Regions from separate parts of the Aquamicrobium sp. NLF2-7 genome, predicted to be linked through region 1. Evidence: predicted binding sites of a transcription regulator. Region 1 holds the regulator's gene; the other holds the start of a gene.
The links. The regulator LexA, encoded in region 1, represses DNA repair genes until DNA is damaged. The targets are predictions, from matches to a motif close to TGTTCNNNNTGTGTTCNG.

Region 1 (7,655 bases):
TCTCATCCGAGCAGGATGCGCAGACGGCTCGCGACTCCATCAACAACGGCGGAACTTTCGACAGGGTCTATGCCGCGCAGGGCAAGACCGAATCCGATGTTCAGCTCGGAACGCTGGCAAAGGACAAGATTGCAGATCAGGCCGTGGCGGAAGCAGCTTTCGCGCTGGGGCTGAATGAAGTCAGCCATGTGGTAAAGGGTACTTTTGGCCCGGTGCTTTTGCGTGTGACCGAGATAAATCCCGAGGTGGCCAAGCCTCTCTCCGAGGTTCAGGATCAGATACGCAAGGACCTCGCCCTCAGCGAAGCCAGCCGCCTGCTGCTCGAAGTTCACGACGCTTATGAGGATGCCCGCGCCGGCGGCGAGACCATGGAAGAGGCCGCTGCCAAACAGCGCCTCAAGGTTGTCACGGTCGAGGCGATCGATCGTTCGGGCCGCGCGCCTGACGAGAACGTCATTCGCGACCTGCCGGAATCGGCCAACCTCATCCGCGCGGTTTTCGAATCCGAACCGGGCGCCGAGAACGAGGCCCTGCAAACGGCGAATGGCGGCTATCTGTTCTATGAACTCAACTCCGTCACCCCCGCCCGTGATCGCGAACTGGATGAGGTGAAGGACCGCGTTGTTGCCGACTGGACGGCGCTTGAAACCGAAAAGAGACTTCTGGCCAAAGCCGAGGAGCTGAAGAAGCGTGTTGCGGAAGGGGCCGAGCTGGATGTGGTGGCTTCCGAGCTTTCGCTCGAAAAGCAGACCAAGCGCGGCCTGAAACGCTCCGCTGACGATGCCGACTTCGGCCGCGAGGGAGCAGCCGACATGTTCGATGTCGGCGAGGGCCAGTCCGGCGTCATTCCGGCACCGACCGGCGGTGCACAAATCCTGTTCAAGGTCACTCAGGTGGTGGAACCGGCCGCCGCCGACGCGCAGACCGTTCCGGATGACGTGAAGAACTCCTTCGCCGCGGGCCTCTCCGGCGATCTCCTCGATCAGCTGGTTGCCCAATTGCAGAGCCAGTATTCGGTGGAGATCGATCAGGTGGCCATCTCGCAGGCACTGGCCAGATGAGCGCGCTGAAACCCTTCATCGGCAAGGTGGCAACCGGCGACGCACTGAGCTTCGATGAAGCGTGCGATGCCTTCGATATCATCATGTCGGGTGACGCCACTCCGGGCCAGATCGGCGGCTTCCTGATGGCGCTGCGTGTTCGCGGTGAGACCGTCAGCGAGATTTCCGGTGCCGTCGCGACGATGCGCAGCAAGATGCTGCCCGTCTCGGCCCCGGTGGAAGCGATCGACATCGTCGGCACAGGCGGCGACGGCTCGCACAGCGTAAACATCTCGACCGCCTCCGCCTTCGTCATTGCCGCCTGCGGCGTGCCGGTGGCCAAGCACGGCAATCGCGGCCTGTCCTCGCTGACGGGCACCGCCGACGTGCTGACGCGGCTGGGTGTCAACATCGAGCTCGCACCGGAAGCCATAGCGCGGTGTATCGAGGAAGCCGGTATTGGCTTCATGTTCGCGCCATCGCATCACCCGGCGATGAAGCATGTCGGGCCGATCCGGGTGGAGCTTGGCACACGTACAATCTTCAATCTGCTCGGGCCTCTCACCAATCCTGCAGGGGTCGGGCGGCAGCTCGTGGGCGTGTTCGCGCCCGAATGGGTGCTGCCGGTGGCCGAAGCCCTCAAGGCGCTCGGTTCCAGACATGTGTGGGTCGTTCATGGCGATGGCTATGACGAGATCACCGTAACCGGCGAAACCCATGTTACCGAACTCGTGAACGGTGAAATCCGCAGTTTCACTCTCACCCCTGAAGCCTTTGCGCTGCAACGCCATTCCAAGGAAGCGTTGCGCGGGGGAGATTCGGAATTCAACGCGGCCGCATTGCGCGGCGTTCTTTCGGGAACTCCCGGCGCATATCGTGATACGGTGCTGATGAATGCTGGTGCCGGACTGGTCGTTGCCGACCAGGTCAGGACACTTGAAGACGGCATCGTCAAAGCTCGCGAAGCGATCGACAATGGGAATGCGACCAGAGTTCTGAACAAGTTGATCGAGGTTTCCAACGCTTAGCCATGTCAGACATTCTGCGTAAGATTGAAGCCTACAAGCGTGACGAGATCGCCGCAGCAAAGGCGCGCACGTCCCTTTCCGAGCTGAAAGCCCGGGCAGCAGATCAGGAAAAGCCGCGCGACTTTCTGTCAGCACTTGAAACACGCAATCGCGACGGCCGCTTCGCGCTCATTGCCGAGATCAAGAAAGCCAGCCCGTCAAAAGGCCTTATCCGGGCCGATTTCGATCCGCCTGCCCTTGCCCGGGACTATGAGGCCGGCGGCGCCGCCTGCCTTTCGGTGCTGACGGATGGACCGTCATTTCAGGGCGCCCCGGAATATCTGACCCGCGCGCGTGAGGCTGTCAGCCTTCCCGCGCTGCGAAAGGATTTTCTGTTCGACACCTATCAGGTGCATGAGGCGCGCGCATGGGGGGCGGATGCGATCCTCATCATCATGGCAAGCGTCGATGATGCCACCGCTCAGGCGCTCGAAGACACCGCCTTTTCGCTCGGCATGGACGCACTGATCGAGGTGCATGATGAGGAAGAAACGGTGCGTGCGCTTCGCCTTTCCTCGCGCCTCATCGGCATCAACAACCGCAATCTGCGCACCTTCGAAACCTCGCTGGAGACGAGCGAACGTCTTGCCCCGATGATTCCGGCCGACAGGCTGCTCGTCGGCGAGAGCGGCATCTTCACCAATGAGGACTGCAAGCGGCTGGCCCGGAGCGGCATCGGCACTTTCCTCGTTGGCGAAAGCCTGATGCGTCAGGATGACGTTACCAGTGCCACGCGCATTCTTCTTGGGCTCGAATCAGGCGAGGCATAGCTGCCGTGAGCGAACGCCCCTCCCCGGCCGGAACCGGCCTGACGCATATCGGCGCTTCCGGAGAAGCGCATATGGTCGACGTTGGCGGCAAGGCCGAGACCGTACGGGAGGCTATCGCCGAGGGCAGCGTTCGCATGCAGGCCGAGACGCTGGCCATGATCCTCGCAGGCAACGCCAGGAAGGGCGACGTCCTGTCGACAGCGCGCATAGCCGGCATCATGGCCGCCAAGAAGGCGCACGAGTTAATCCCGCTTTGCCACCCGCTGCTGCTCACCAAGGTGAGCGTCGATATTGAGCCGGATCACGATCTGCCGGGCCTCAGGGTTCAGGCGCTGGCGTGTGTCACCGGCAAGACCGGCGTTGAAATGGAGGCGCTGACGGCCGCGTCTGTCGCCTGCCTTACCATCTACGACATGGCCAAGGCCGTGGATCGCGCGATGATCATTTCCGACATCAGGCTTACCTCCAAGACCGGAGGAAAATCAGGCGACTACAAGGCAGAGGCCTGACATGGCGCTGGTCCCGATGGAAACGGCGCTGCAACGCCTTCTGGAGGATGTCGGGCCCCTCGGTGGCGAAAGCGTGCCCCTGAACGATGCGTATGATCGCGTGCTTTCCGAGTCGATTGTGGCGCTGCGCACGCAGCCTCCCTTCAACGCCTCGGCAATGGATGGCTATGCCATGCGGGGCGCCGACGCGCACATCACGGGCAGTGAGCTGGCTGTCATCGGCGAAGTGGCCGCCGGCAGCATGTTTTCAGGCTCTGTCGAAGCAGGTCAGTGCGTGCGCATCTTCACCGGCGCGCCCCTGCCCGCCGGAACCGATACGGTCGTAATTCAGGAAAATGTCGACAGGCCGGCAGCAGATGACGTGATTCGCCTGCGCGAGCCGACCGCTGCCGGTCGCAATGTGCGGCGCGCCGGTCTGGATTTCACGATTGGCGACCTTCTCGTCGAAAAAGGCCATCTGATGCGCGCCAGCGCGCTTTCGCTCGCCGCTTCGGCCAATCACGCGCGCCTCACGGTCGTCAGACGGCCACTGGTCGCCATCATCGCCACCGGCGACGAACTGCGCCTGCCGGGAAGCGAACTGGGACCGGGTCAGATCATTTCATCCAACAGCTATGGCATCGCAGCCGCGGCCCGCGCCGTGGGCGCCGATGTTATCGATCTCGGCATCGCGCCAGATCGCGAGGATGCAATCTCGGCGCTCGTGAAACAGGCTGTTGCGGCCGGTGCGAACGTCATCGTCACATCTGGCGGAGCCTCCGTCGGCGATCACGATCTCGTTCACAAGGTTCTGACGCGCGAGGGCATGACGCTCGACTTCTGGCGGATCGCCATGCGGCCCGGCAAGCCGCTGATGTTCGGCAGAATGGACAACATCAGATGTCTGGGCCTGCCCGGAAATCCCGTGGCGAGCCTCGTCTGCTCGCAGCTTTTCCTGAAACCTCTGCTCGCACGCCTTGGCGGCCGGCCTTTCCGTCAGGACATCAGGACAGCGATGCTCGGGGCACCGGTTTCAGCCAACGACCATCGGCAGGACTTTGTCCGTGCAGCCATTGAGGAACGCGACGGCCAGCTGATTGCCACGCCCTTCGGTGTGCAGGATTCATCCATGCTGCGCACCATGGCCGCATCAGGGGGACTGGTCATACGCGCCCCATTCCAGCCGGCATCGGAAATCGGCGATCCCTGCCAGTTGATGATGATCGGCTGAAGCTGTCCCCGGTCGTTCTGATTTTAAGCGGTTGCGGAACACAACTGGAACATATAGTGTTTGTTCCGGGTTTGTTTTCCGATTCTGGATTCGCCGCTGCCGGGGGAACCTATGCTGACGCGCAAGCAACATGAATTGCTTCTCTTTATCCATGAGCGGTTGAAGGAGAGTGGCATTCCGCCCTCTTTCGACGAAATGAAGGAAGCGCTGGACCTTGCCTCGAAGTCGGGCATCCATCGCCTGATCACCGCACTGGAAGAACGTGGGTTTATCCGTCGCCTGCCCAATCGTGCGCGTGCGCTGGAAGTGCTGCGCCTGCCAGATTCCATTGCCCCCGGTCTGAACAGTGCGCGAAAATTTTCACCCAGCGTCATTCAGGGAAGCCTCGGGCAGCCGGCAAAGGATGTTCGCAAGCCGCAGGTCGCCAGCAACGAGGATGACAGCGCCTCGGCGGTTTCCATCCCCGTGATGGGGCGGATCGCTGCGGGTGTTCCGATCGATGCGATCCAGCACAAGACACATTCCATTTCGGTGCCGCCGGAAATGCTGTCGGGCGGCGAGCATTATGCCCTCGAAGTTCGGGGCGACTCCATGATCGAAGCCGGCATTTTCGATGGCGATACCGTCATCATCCGCAACGGCGATACAGCCACCCCGGGCGATATAGTCGTGGCACTCGTCGACGAGGAAGAAGCAACCCTGAAGCGGTTCCGTCGCAAAGGCGCCTCCATCGCGCTTGAAGCCGCCAATCCGGCTTACGAAACCCGGATTTTCGGACCCGACCGCGTCAAGGTACAAGGCAGGCTGGTCGGATTGATCCGCCGTTACTGATCCGGAAATGAAACGGAGCGAACCGGATTTTTTGCCTTCCATCCGTTCTGAGGGACATTGTTTATCAGCATCTTAAAACAACATCCTGAGGAAATGATCGAAATATTGAGGTCGCTGTTTGAGCGCTCTCAAAACGTTGATCGAAGATAGCTGAAGGGCACTTTACGGCCTGTACGATCGGTGAGCAGATTTTGGCTGCGTAGGCGAGCGGCCTATCGAACTATCTGTCACGATGGTCGATTTTCCTGCGTAACTGGATCTGCATTTGATCAACCCGCAGAAGCAGACCTGCCTTACGATGCGGAAACCGTTCCGGATACGCCCTGTCTTTATCGCTTATTCGATCTTGTCCGGGGCGGAGAGAACAGGCGTTTCCGCAGGTACTGCGGCGACTTTTCTCTCATAAGGCGGCAAGCCACGTGCTTCCCGCGAATATCGGCGCTGGGTGTGCCATGGCCGATAATCCCCTTCGATGGCGAAGCGCACCTGCGGCTCTCCGATGATTGGTGATGAATTTCCGGCTGGAACACCAGAAGCAGTGTCGATCTTTTCCAGATGGACTTCGGCACTTCCTTTTTTCGCCAGCTCCCGACGGGTCACCACAATTGCCTGAGATTTTCGGCACGGGTTACGCATCATCGCGTCCTCGATCACGATGACTGTTGCATGGGCACATGCTTTGGCGGCAATACCCGCATCCTGAACCTGCACGACAAGCAGACCGGAGGGACTGCGCAACGCGCATGTTTTCCCTGAGCATACAAACCCTGCGGCTTTGCTTTCCTGCCTCGCAGGAGCGATAAAATCATGCAGGAAAATACCATCGTCCGGCTGCTTTGCGCGGGTTGGCGGCAATACCGTTTCTGCATCCATCGCCCGGCTCCAGTTATCCATGGTGAAGGCATTCGGGCGGGGTCGGTTGACCGCAACCTGCCCGCCTTCCATGGCGACGGCAATCAGCCGGGCATCTTCTGAAATGAGAATGTCAGGCGTTCGGGCAGAGCCAAGCGTCAGCAGACTGCCAATGGCGAATGGCAGTGCAACAAGGCGCAGCCATGTTGTCGTCATCGTTGCAATCACCAGCGCAATCGTCGCCAGAAGCACTGCCTCGGGTGGAATCAGCCCGATCGCATCGACTGGCGACATATCCGCTATTCTTTCGGAAAGGAAAATCACTGCTGTCAGCCCCTTGCCCATGATCTGCAAGAGAGGGCCATCCAGCCCGAAAGGCATGGCGAGCGATGCAAAAACGGCAAATGGCATGACGATGATCGAGACGACGGGCATCACCGCCAGATTGGCCAGCAGGCTGAGCGGTGCAATGCGCTGAAAATGCCATGCCGCGTAGAGGGTCGTGGCAACACCGGCAACCACGGACGTTGCGGCAAGGCCAACCATCATGGTGACCAGAGCGCGGGTCAGTGACCGAACGACGCCGGACTTTCTGTAAACACGTGCAGCAGATCGGCGCGCCTTGTAATCCGACCACGCCGCATAGGCGCCGACCAGCGCCGCCGTTGCCGCGAACGACATCTGGAAACTCGGCCCCACCACCTCATGGGGCGTGACCAGGATGACGATGATCGCCGAAATGGCGAGATTGCGCATGGTCAGCGCGCTTCGGTCGAACAGCACGGCCACCAGCATCACGGCTAGCATGATGAACGAGCGCACGGCAGCAACCACCATGCCGGATATCAGCAGGTAGGAGAAAATCGCAAAAAGCGCGGTAAGGGCTGCATATTTCCTGACCGGATGACGGGAGGAAAAATCCGGGAATGCGGCGAACAATCCGCGCATCAATCCCATCACCGTACCCGCCACCAGCGCCATATGCAGGCCGGATATGGAGATGATGTGATAGATGCCGGTCTTGCGCATTGCCTCGTTTATCTCTTCGGGAATGCCCGCCCGCACCCCGACGATCAGCGCTGCCGCGATTTCGCCTTCCGGCCCGCCGATGGTGTGTCTGATGCGCCCGGCAACCGCCTGCCGCCCCCGCTCGATCGCTGCACTGACGCGGGTAGCCAGCGGCGCGACAGTCTGCTCGGACAGCTTTGGTCCGGAGAGAAAGAAGCCGCTCGCGCCAATGCCACCAAAATAGTTGGAAAAGGATGTGTCGTAGCTGTCCGGCCGAATCGGCCCGCTCGGCGGCAGCAGGCGGACGAGACCGGTCACATCCGAGCCCGCTGCTATCTCCGGCGGCAGGTTGCGGGCGGAAATTCGTA
Region 2 (7,655 bases), 1.5 Mb from region 1:
ATGCGGGTGGCCAGAACCGGCCAGATCTCGTTCTCGAACAGGCTCCAGTCCGGCTCGAAATCGGTGGGGTCGGCCGCCTGTTCGCCGGCCTCGTCCTCGGCCCCGCCGGTGATGTAGACCGAGCCTTCCGGGCGCACATAGATGCCGGAGGGGTCGACCAGAAGCGGCATGTCCTCATAGCGCTCGCGCGCCTCGAACACGAAAACGTTGCGCTTGCGCGGCTCTACCGGCAGGTCGATGCCGGCAAGCGCCGCGACCTTGCCCGCGTTCGGACCGGCAGCGTTGACCACAAGTCCTGCGTCCAGCGTCTCGCCAGTGTCGAGCGTGACCGAGGCGATCCTGTCGCCCTGCCGGTCGATGGCCGTGACCGAGGCGGTGACAAGATCGACCTTCATGCCGCGCAGGGCCTTGCGGAAGAGGTGCAGATAGGCATGCGCGTCGAACCAGCCCTCGCCGCTCACGCCATAGGCGCCAGCGGCCACCCCCTCGCCCGACAGCCACGGGAACCGCTTCACCAGCGCGGCGGCATCCTCCAGCACGATGTCGGCGCCTTCGGCCGCCTGCACCGCATGATTGGCCTGCAGGACCGGCAGCCCCTCCTCCGTCGCCAGAATGAGATAGCCGCCTTCGCGAAAGCCGATATCGGCCTCGTCGCCGAACTCCTGCTTCAGCCGCCGGAACAGGTCGAGGGTAAAGCGCGAGAGGCGGATGTTTTCAGGTTGCGAAAACTGCTGGCGGATGGAGGCCGCCGAAAGCGTCGTGGCCGAATGGGTGAAATTCGGATCGCGTTCGACCACGGCGAGCGATCCCGAAAAGCCTTCCTTGCGCAGATAGTAGGCGAGCGACGCACCCATGATTGCGCCGCCGATGATGACGATGTCGTATTTCGCCATGATGCGATTCCCGATTTTCCTGTTCTGGTCATGATGGCTGTCGCCATCCTGCGCGCATTGCCCAACAACGCGTCTCTGATCTGATATCCGGGCGATGCCGGATACGTTTTGTCTGGCCGAAAAAAGGTCTTGCCGCAAGCTCTTGCAAGGGCCAGCCTGCCGGGTCACAAAGGCCAGATGACCGATATGCAGAACCGCCCCCGTCGCTCCGTGCTTTATGTCCCTGCCGTCAACGACAAGGCGCTGGCCAAAATCGGGCAGTTGCCCTGCGATGCGATCGTGGTGGATCTGGAAGATTCGGTTTCGCCGGACCAGAAGGTAGCGGCGCGGCAGAAGCTGGCCGGCATTTTCGCCGCCCGTCCGCAGCGCGCGCAGATGGTGGTGCGCATCAATGCGCTGTCCAGCGAATGGGGCGAGGATGATCTCGCGGCGGTCGTTGCCTGTAAACCGGATGCCATCCTGCTGCCCAAGGTCGATACGGCGCGCGATGTGCTGGAGGCAAACGACCGTCTGGACGAACTCGACGAGGATGCCGCCATCACCCTGTGGGCGATGATCGAGACGCCCCGGGGGCTGATGAACAGCGGCGCCATCGCCGAGCTCGGGCGCGATCCCGCCTCGCGGCTTTCCTGCTTCGTGATCGGAACCAACGACATCGCCAAGGAAACCGGCGTTTCGCTCACACCCGACCGGCGTTATGTGATGCCGTGGCTGATGCAGATATTGCTCGCCGCGCGCGCCGGCGGGCTCGATATGCTCGACGGCGTCTACAATGATTTCCGCGATGCCGAAGGATTTCTCGAGGAATGCGCGGAAGCGGCCAGTATGGGCTTCGACGGCAAGACGCTGATCCACCCTTCCCAGATCGAGGCCGCCAATGCTGCCTTTTCGCCGGAGCCTGCCGCCCTTGCCGCGGCGCAGGCCATCGTCGATGCCTTTGCGCATCCCGAAAACCGGGACAAGGGCGTGATCGCTCTCGACGGGCGCATGGTGGAGCGCCTGCATCTGGCGCAGGCCGAAAAACTGCTGGCGAAAGCGGCCGCCATCGCTGCATGATGGCGCCTCTGTTTCTCACAGGAAGATACGATGCGACTCTACCGTTTTCTGACCGCCGTCGATGACGCCACCTTCTGCCACAAGGTGACGGCTGCCCTGAACAAGGGCTGGCATCTCTACGGCTCGCCCACCTATGCCTATGACAAAAAGGAAAAGGTCATGCGCTGCGGGCAGGCGGTGGTGAAGGATGTCGAGGGGCAGGAGTATGAGCCCGGCGAAACGAAGCTCAGTGACTGGTAAAGGGCCCGGAGCAGCGGGCGTTCTGACGAATGCTGCTCTGGTCTTTTTCTTTGCCGTATTTATGCGACGTCAGACGATTCGGTCTGACTGCAACATGATCTAAACACCCAGCCGGGTTTTGAGCGCCTCATATTGCGCGGAAGAGGTATCCGCCATCGCCTCTTCGCGGCTTGAGGGCAGGTCCTCGAACGGGGTCGGCCGATCGAACTCGCTGATGGTGAAATCCCACTTTATCCCGCCGATCCGGTTGTAGAAGTGCGTGCCGTCCGGTGTCCGGGTCTTGAGAATGTCGCCGCCCAGCATATCCTGCGCCACAAGTGCGGTGACGCTGCACTGGCCTGTGGCTGGATTATCCGCTCGCCACCGGCTGGAACTCTCCGCGCTCCATGCCGCCATGAGCCTTGCATATAGTTCCAGTGGTGTGATTTCGCTGCCTTTCGTCATTCCGACGACGCTTCGATGCGCTCCATGTCGTCGTCGGAAAGGCCGAAATGGTGGCCGATCTCGTGGATCAGCACATGGGTGACGATGTCGCTCAGCGTTTCCTCGTTCTCGGCCCAGTAATCGAGGATGGCGCGCCGGTAGAGGGTGACGCGGTTCGGTCCCTCGCCCGTGGCCGGGTTCCAGCGTTCGGCGATGCCGCGCCCCTCGAACAGCCCGAGCAGGTCGAAAGGTGTTTCCAGCGCCAGATCATCCATGATCTCGTCGGTCGGGAACTCCGCCACCTGGATGATGATCTCGCCGGTCAGCGTGCGAAATTCCTCGGGCAGATGCGCATAGGCCTCCAGCGCCAGCATCTCCATTTCCTCCAGCGAGGGGGAGAGTTCTCCGTGCCAGGTGCGTGTCTTGTAGATGCGGGCCATGCTTCGTCCTTCTTTCCCGCGGCATATAGGCTTTTGCGCGCGGCTGGGCAAACGCTGATGCACAGGCAGGATCTTTCAAAGGAATAAATTCTTATCATGTCTGCTTGACTCCTGAGTTCGGCTCTGGAATCTATAAGAACATAACAGGAACAAATAAGAGAGATCGACCGCCATGGCGAATCGCGCCGTAGCGCGGGACGCCGTTTTTGCCCTGCGCCGGGAAATTGCGAGAATTGAAGGTGCGCTGCCGCAGCGCCTTGAAATGCCTGCGGGAGCGGAAGGCGAAGGGGAGGCCCCGCGCCTGCCCATCGGCGTCGGCAGTCTCGACAGGCTGCTCGGCGGCGGGCTCATTCGGGCGGCGCTGACCGAGATCCATGGTCGTGAAACGCGCGATGCCGGCGCGGTCGCCGGTTTTGCGCTGGCTCTGGCCGGTCTGCTGCTGGGGCAGGCGAAGGAACCGGGCCTCGTGCTGTGGGTCGGCATGTCGGGTGTGTTGCATGAGGCCGGCCTTCCCCATGCCGTGGGCGCGCAGGCGCTGTCAGGTCTTGCGCCGGAGCGGCTTCTGCTGGCGCAGGCACCGAAGCTTGCCGATGCGCTATGGGTGGCGGAGGAGGCAATTCCGCTGCAGAAGCTGGCCGCCGTGGTGGTGGAAGTGCACGGCAACCCCGAAAAGCTCGACCTCACCGCCACGCGCCGCCTGCATCGCCGCGCGCAGGCAGCCGGCCGGCCGGTGCTGCTCCTGCGTCAGGCGGCACGGCCTGAAGCCACCGCAGCTCCCGTGCGCCTTGTCGTCTCGCCGGCATCGTCCGGCATGCGCAGCACGCTTGCCGGCCCGCTCGAAGGCTCCATCGGCCTGCCTGCCTTCACCGTCTCGCTCGACAAATCCCCTGCCGCCCTGCCGGGCCTGTTCACACTGGAGTGGAATTCCGATGTTTGCCGTTTCACCGAAAGAGCAAATCCGCAAATCGGAACAGCGGATCCTGTCGCTGTGGTTTCCCTATCTGGCCGCGGAGCGGGTGCTGCGTCGGCGTCTGGGCAGGTCGTGGCGTTCCGCAGACAAGGCGCATCTGCCGCTGGTGCTGAGCCTGCAGCGTCACAACACGGTGCAGGTCGCGGCCCTCGACGCACGGGCTGAGGCGCTGGGCCTGAAGCGCGGCATGGGCCTTGCCGATGCGCGGGCCATGCATCCGGCCCTCGATGTGGTCGAAGCCGATCCGGCAGGCGAGCGCCGCCTGCTGGAAGCGCTTGCCGACTGGTGTGACCGCTACACGCCGCTGGTGGCGCTGGACGGCGAGAACGGGCTGTTTCTCGACGTCACCGGCTGCACCGCGCTGTTCGGCGGCGAGAAGCCGATGCTGGAGATGGTGCTGGCGCAATTCTTCGATCAGGGTTTTGACGTGCGCGCCGGCTTTGCCTCGACGCCCGGGGCCGCATGGGTGGCGGCGCGGTTTCAGGGAAGGCTGGTGGTCGCACCGGGAGGTGAGGCAGACCTGCTGGCACGGCTGCCGCCGCAGGCGCTGCGCCTTGACGCGCAGCTCTGCACGGGGCTCGACAGTGTCGGCCTGCGCAGCATTGGCGAGATCATGGCCGCACCGCGCGCGCCGCTTGCCCGCCGCTTCGGCCGGCACCTGATGCTGCGTCTCGACCAGGCGCTTGGCCGCATCGACGAAGCGGTGTCGCCGCGCCTGCCGGTGCCGGCGCTGGTCGTGGAACGGCAGCTGGCCGAGCCGGTCGTGCTCACCGAGGACATCGAACGGCTGGTGCAGATGCTGGCCGTTTCGCTGAAAGGCGATCTGGAGCGGCGCGGCGAAGGTGCAAGGCAGCTTGGCCTGTCGCTGTTCAGGGTCGATGGCGCGGTCAGCCGCATCGCTGTCGCCGCATCGCTGCCGCTGCGCGATCCGGACAGGATCCACAAGCTGTTTCGCGAAAGGCTGGCCGTAGCCGGCGGCGATTTCGACGCCGGCTACGGCTTCGATCTCGTGCGCCTTGCCGCCTTTTCGACCGCGCCCTTCGACATGCGCCAGACGGACCTTTCCGGCGTAGCCGACAGGGGGGATGAGGATCTCGCCCTGTTCGCGGACCGCGTGCGGGCAAGGCTGGGACGCGGGGTCGTGATGCAGCCGGTGGCGGTCGAGAGCCATGTTCCCGAGCGGGCCGTCGCCCTGCACCCCTTTGCCGGGAAGCTTCCCGAGCCCGGCTCCGCAGGCGTGTCTCGGCCCGCGCTGCCGGAGCGGCCGGTGCGCCTGTTCGGCCGGCCCGAGCCAGTCGAGGTGCCGGCCACCGAATTGCCGGAAGGCCCGCCGATGCGGTTTCGCTGGCGGCGTGCCCTGCACAGCGTGGTGTGCGCCGAAGGGCCGGAGCGCATCGCCCCCGAATGGTGGCGCAATGGCGAAGAGGTGCCGGAGCGCGACTATTACCGGGTCGAGGACAGTGAAGGCCGCCGCTACTGGCTCTACCGGCTCGGCCATCATGAAGCCGGCCAGCCGCCGCCGCGCTGGTTCATGCACGGGCTGTTCGCATGAACGCTTCTGCTGCCGGAAGCGGCGCGCCCGCCTATATCGAGTTCGGCGTGCAGTCGAATTTCTCGCTGCTGCGCGGGGCCTCGCGGCCGGAAGAACTCGTGGTGACGGCCTGCGCGCTGGGCCATGCCGGCATGGGGCTGGCGGATCGCAACACGGTGTCGGGCGTGGTGCGGGCGTGGAGCCAGTCGAAGGCGATCCGGTTTTCGGAAAAAGGCGAAGCGCATGTGCTGCCCTATCATCCCGGCTGCCGGCTGGCCTTCGCCGATGACACGCCCGACGTGCTCGCCTATCCGCAGAACCGCAGGGGCTGGGGACACCTGTGCCGGCTGCTGACGACGGGCAATCTGCGCGAGCAGAGCGAAAAGGGAGTTTCGCTGCTTTATCTGGACGATCTGCTGGACTGGGGTGACGACATTTCGCTGGCCATCCTGCCCGATCCGCTGGGGCCGGCCGCCGAAACCCTTGCCTTGCTTGCCCGGCTGAAAGAACGTTTCGGCAGCAATCTTTGGCTGGCCGTCGCGCCCGACTATCGCGGCAATGACCGCTTCCGGCTGGCGCAGGCTGAGGCCCTTGCCGATCAGGCCGGCCTGCCGCTGATGGCGACCAATGACGTGCTTTATCATGCTGCCGAACGGCGGCCCCTGCAGGACGTGCTCACGGCCATCCGGCTCAGGACGACGGTTGCTGAGGCCGGCTTCGCGCTTGATGCCAATGCCGAGCGATATCTGAAGGAACCGGCCGAGATGGCGCGGCTGTTCAGGCTGCATCCGCAGACGCTGGCCGAGACATGGCGCTTTGCCGCGACGCTGTCCTTCTCGCTGTCGGAGTTGCAGCATAACTATCCCGACGAGCCGACGCGCGACGGCGCCACCCCGCAGCAGGAGCTGGAGCGGCTGACATGGGAGGGCGCCGCCCGTTTCTACTCCGAGGGCGTGCCGGCGCATCTGGCAGCGCGAATCGGCAAGGAGCTGGCGCTGATCGAAAGGATGAATTACGCGCGCTATTTCCTCACCGTGCAGGACATCGTCCAGTTCGCACGCAGCAGGGACATATTGTGCCAGGGGCGCGGTTCGGCCGCCAATTCGGTGGTCTGCTTCCTGCTCGGCATCACCGCCGTCGCGCCGGAGCAGATCGATTCTTTGTTCGAGCGCTTCATTTCTGAAAAACGCAACGAGCCGCCCGACATCGACGTCGACTTCGAGCACCAGCGGCGCGAAGAGGTCATGGCCTATATCTATGAGAAATATCAGGAAAAGCACACGGCTCTGGCCTGTGCGGTGATCAGCTACCGGGGCCGCTCGGCGCTGCGCGAGGTGGCGAAGGCCATGGGCCTGTCGCAGGATGTGCAGGGCGCCTTGTCCGGCTCGATCTGGGGCTGGTGGACCTCCTCCATCGGCTCCGAGCAGGCGAAGGCCGGCGGGCTCGATACGTCCGATCCGGTGACGCGCCATGTGCTGGCCCGCGCCGGCGAGCTGGTGACGACCGAATGCCCGCGCCATTTGTCTCAGCATGTCGGCGGCTTCGTCATCACCCGCGACCGGCTGGACGAGATCGTGCCTATCGTCAGGACGGGCATGGAAAGCCGCAAAATGGTGGAGTGGAACAAGGACGATCTCGACGCCGTCGGCATCCTGAAGGTCGACGTGCTGGCGCTCGGCATGCTGAGCTGCATGAAGCGCGCCTTTACCTTGCTGGAGGACCACTATCGGGTGCGCGATGCGCATGGCAGGCCGATCACGCTGGCCACCATGCCGAAGGAGGACCGGATCGTCTACGACATGATCTGCCGGGCCGATACGCTGGGCGTCTTTCAGATCGAATCGCGCGCCCAGATGTCGATGCTGCCGCGCCTGAAGCCGCGCTCATTCTACGATCTCGTTATCGAGGTGGCGATCGTGCGCCCCGGCCCGATACAGGGCGACATGGTTCACCCCTATCTGCGCCGGCGCGAGGGCAAGGAAAAGGTCGAGTATTACAAACCCGAGCTGGAGGAAATTCTCGGCAAGACATTGGGCGTTCCGCTGTTTCAGGAACAGGCGATGAAGATCGCCATCAGGGCGGGCGGTTTCTCGCCGGACGAA

Region 2: the regulator LexA is predicted to act here: its motif matches at 3,187-3,204, upstream of MIC97_RS10790 (metallopeptidase family protein).

What each region holds. Positions count from the first base shown of each region.
Region 1 is NZ_JAKSED010000001.1:632,284-639,938, forward strand. Features, by position in the region: gene MIC97_RS03155 (SurA N-terminal domain-containing protein) at 1-1,061, shown strand, start outside; gene trpD (anthranilate phosphoribosyltransferase) at 1,058-2,068, shown strand; gene trpC (indole-3-glycerol phosphate synthase TrpC) at 2,071-2,877, shown strand; gene moaC (cyclic pyranopterin monophosphate synthase MoaC) at 2,883-3,386, shown strand; gene glp (gephyrin-like molybdotransferase Glp) at 3,388-4,596, shown strand; gene lexA (transcriptional repressor LexA) at 4,708-5,427, shown strand; gene MIC97_RS03185 (ComEC/Rec2 family competence protein) at 5,764-7,655, opposite strand, start outside.
Region 2 is NZ_JAKSED010000001.1:2,170,440-2,178,094, reverse strand. Features, by position in the region: gene MIC97_RS10810 (FAD-binding oxidoreductase) at 1-893, opposite strand, end outside; gene MIC97_RS10805 (CoA ester lyase) at 1,071-1,949, shown strand; gene MIC97_RS10800 (DUF1737 domain-containing protein) at 1,980-2,189, shown strand; gene MIC97_RS10795 (hypothetical protein) at 2,289-2,633, opposite strand; gene MIC97_RS10790 (metallopeptidase family protein) at 2,630-3,052, opposite strand; gene MIC97_RS10785 (hypothetical protein) at 3,225-4,187, shown strand; gene MIC97_RS10780 (DNA polymerase Y family protein) at 4,129-5,574, shown strand; gene MIC97_RS10775 (error-prone DNA polymerase) at 5,571-7,655, shown strand, end outside.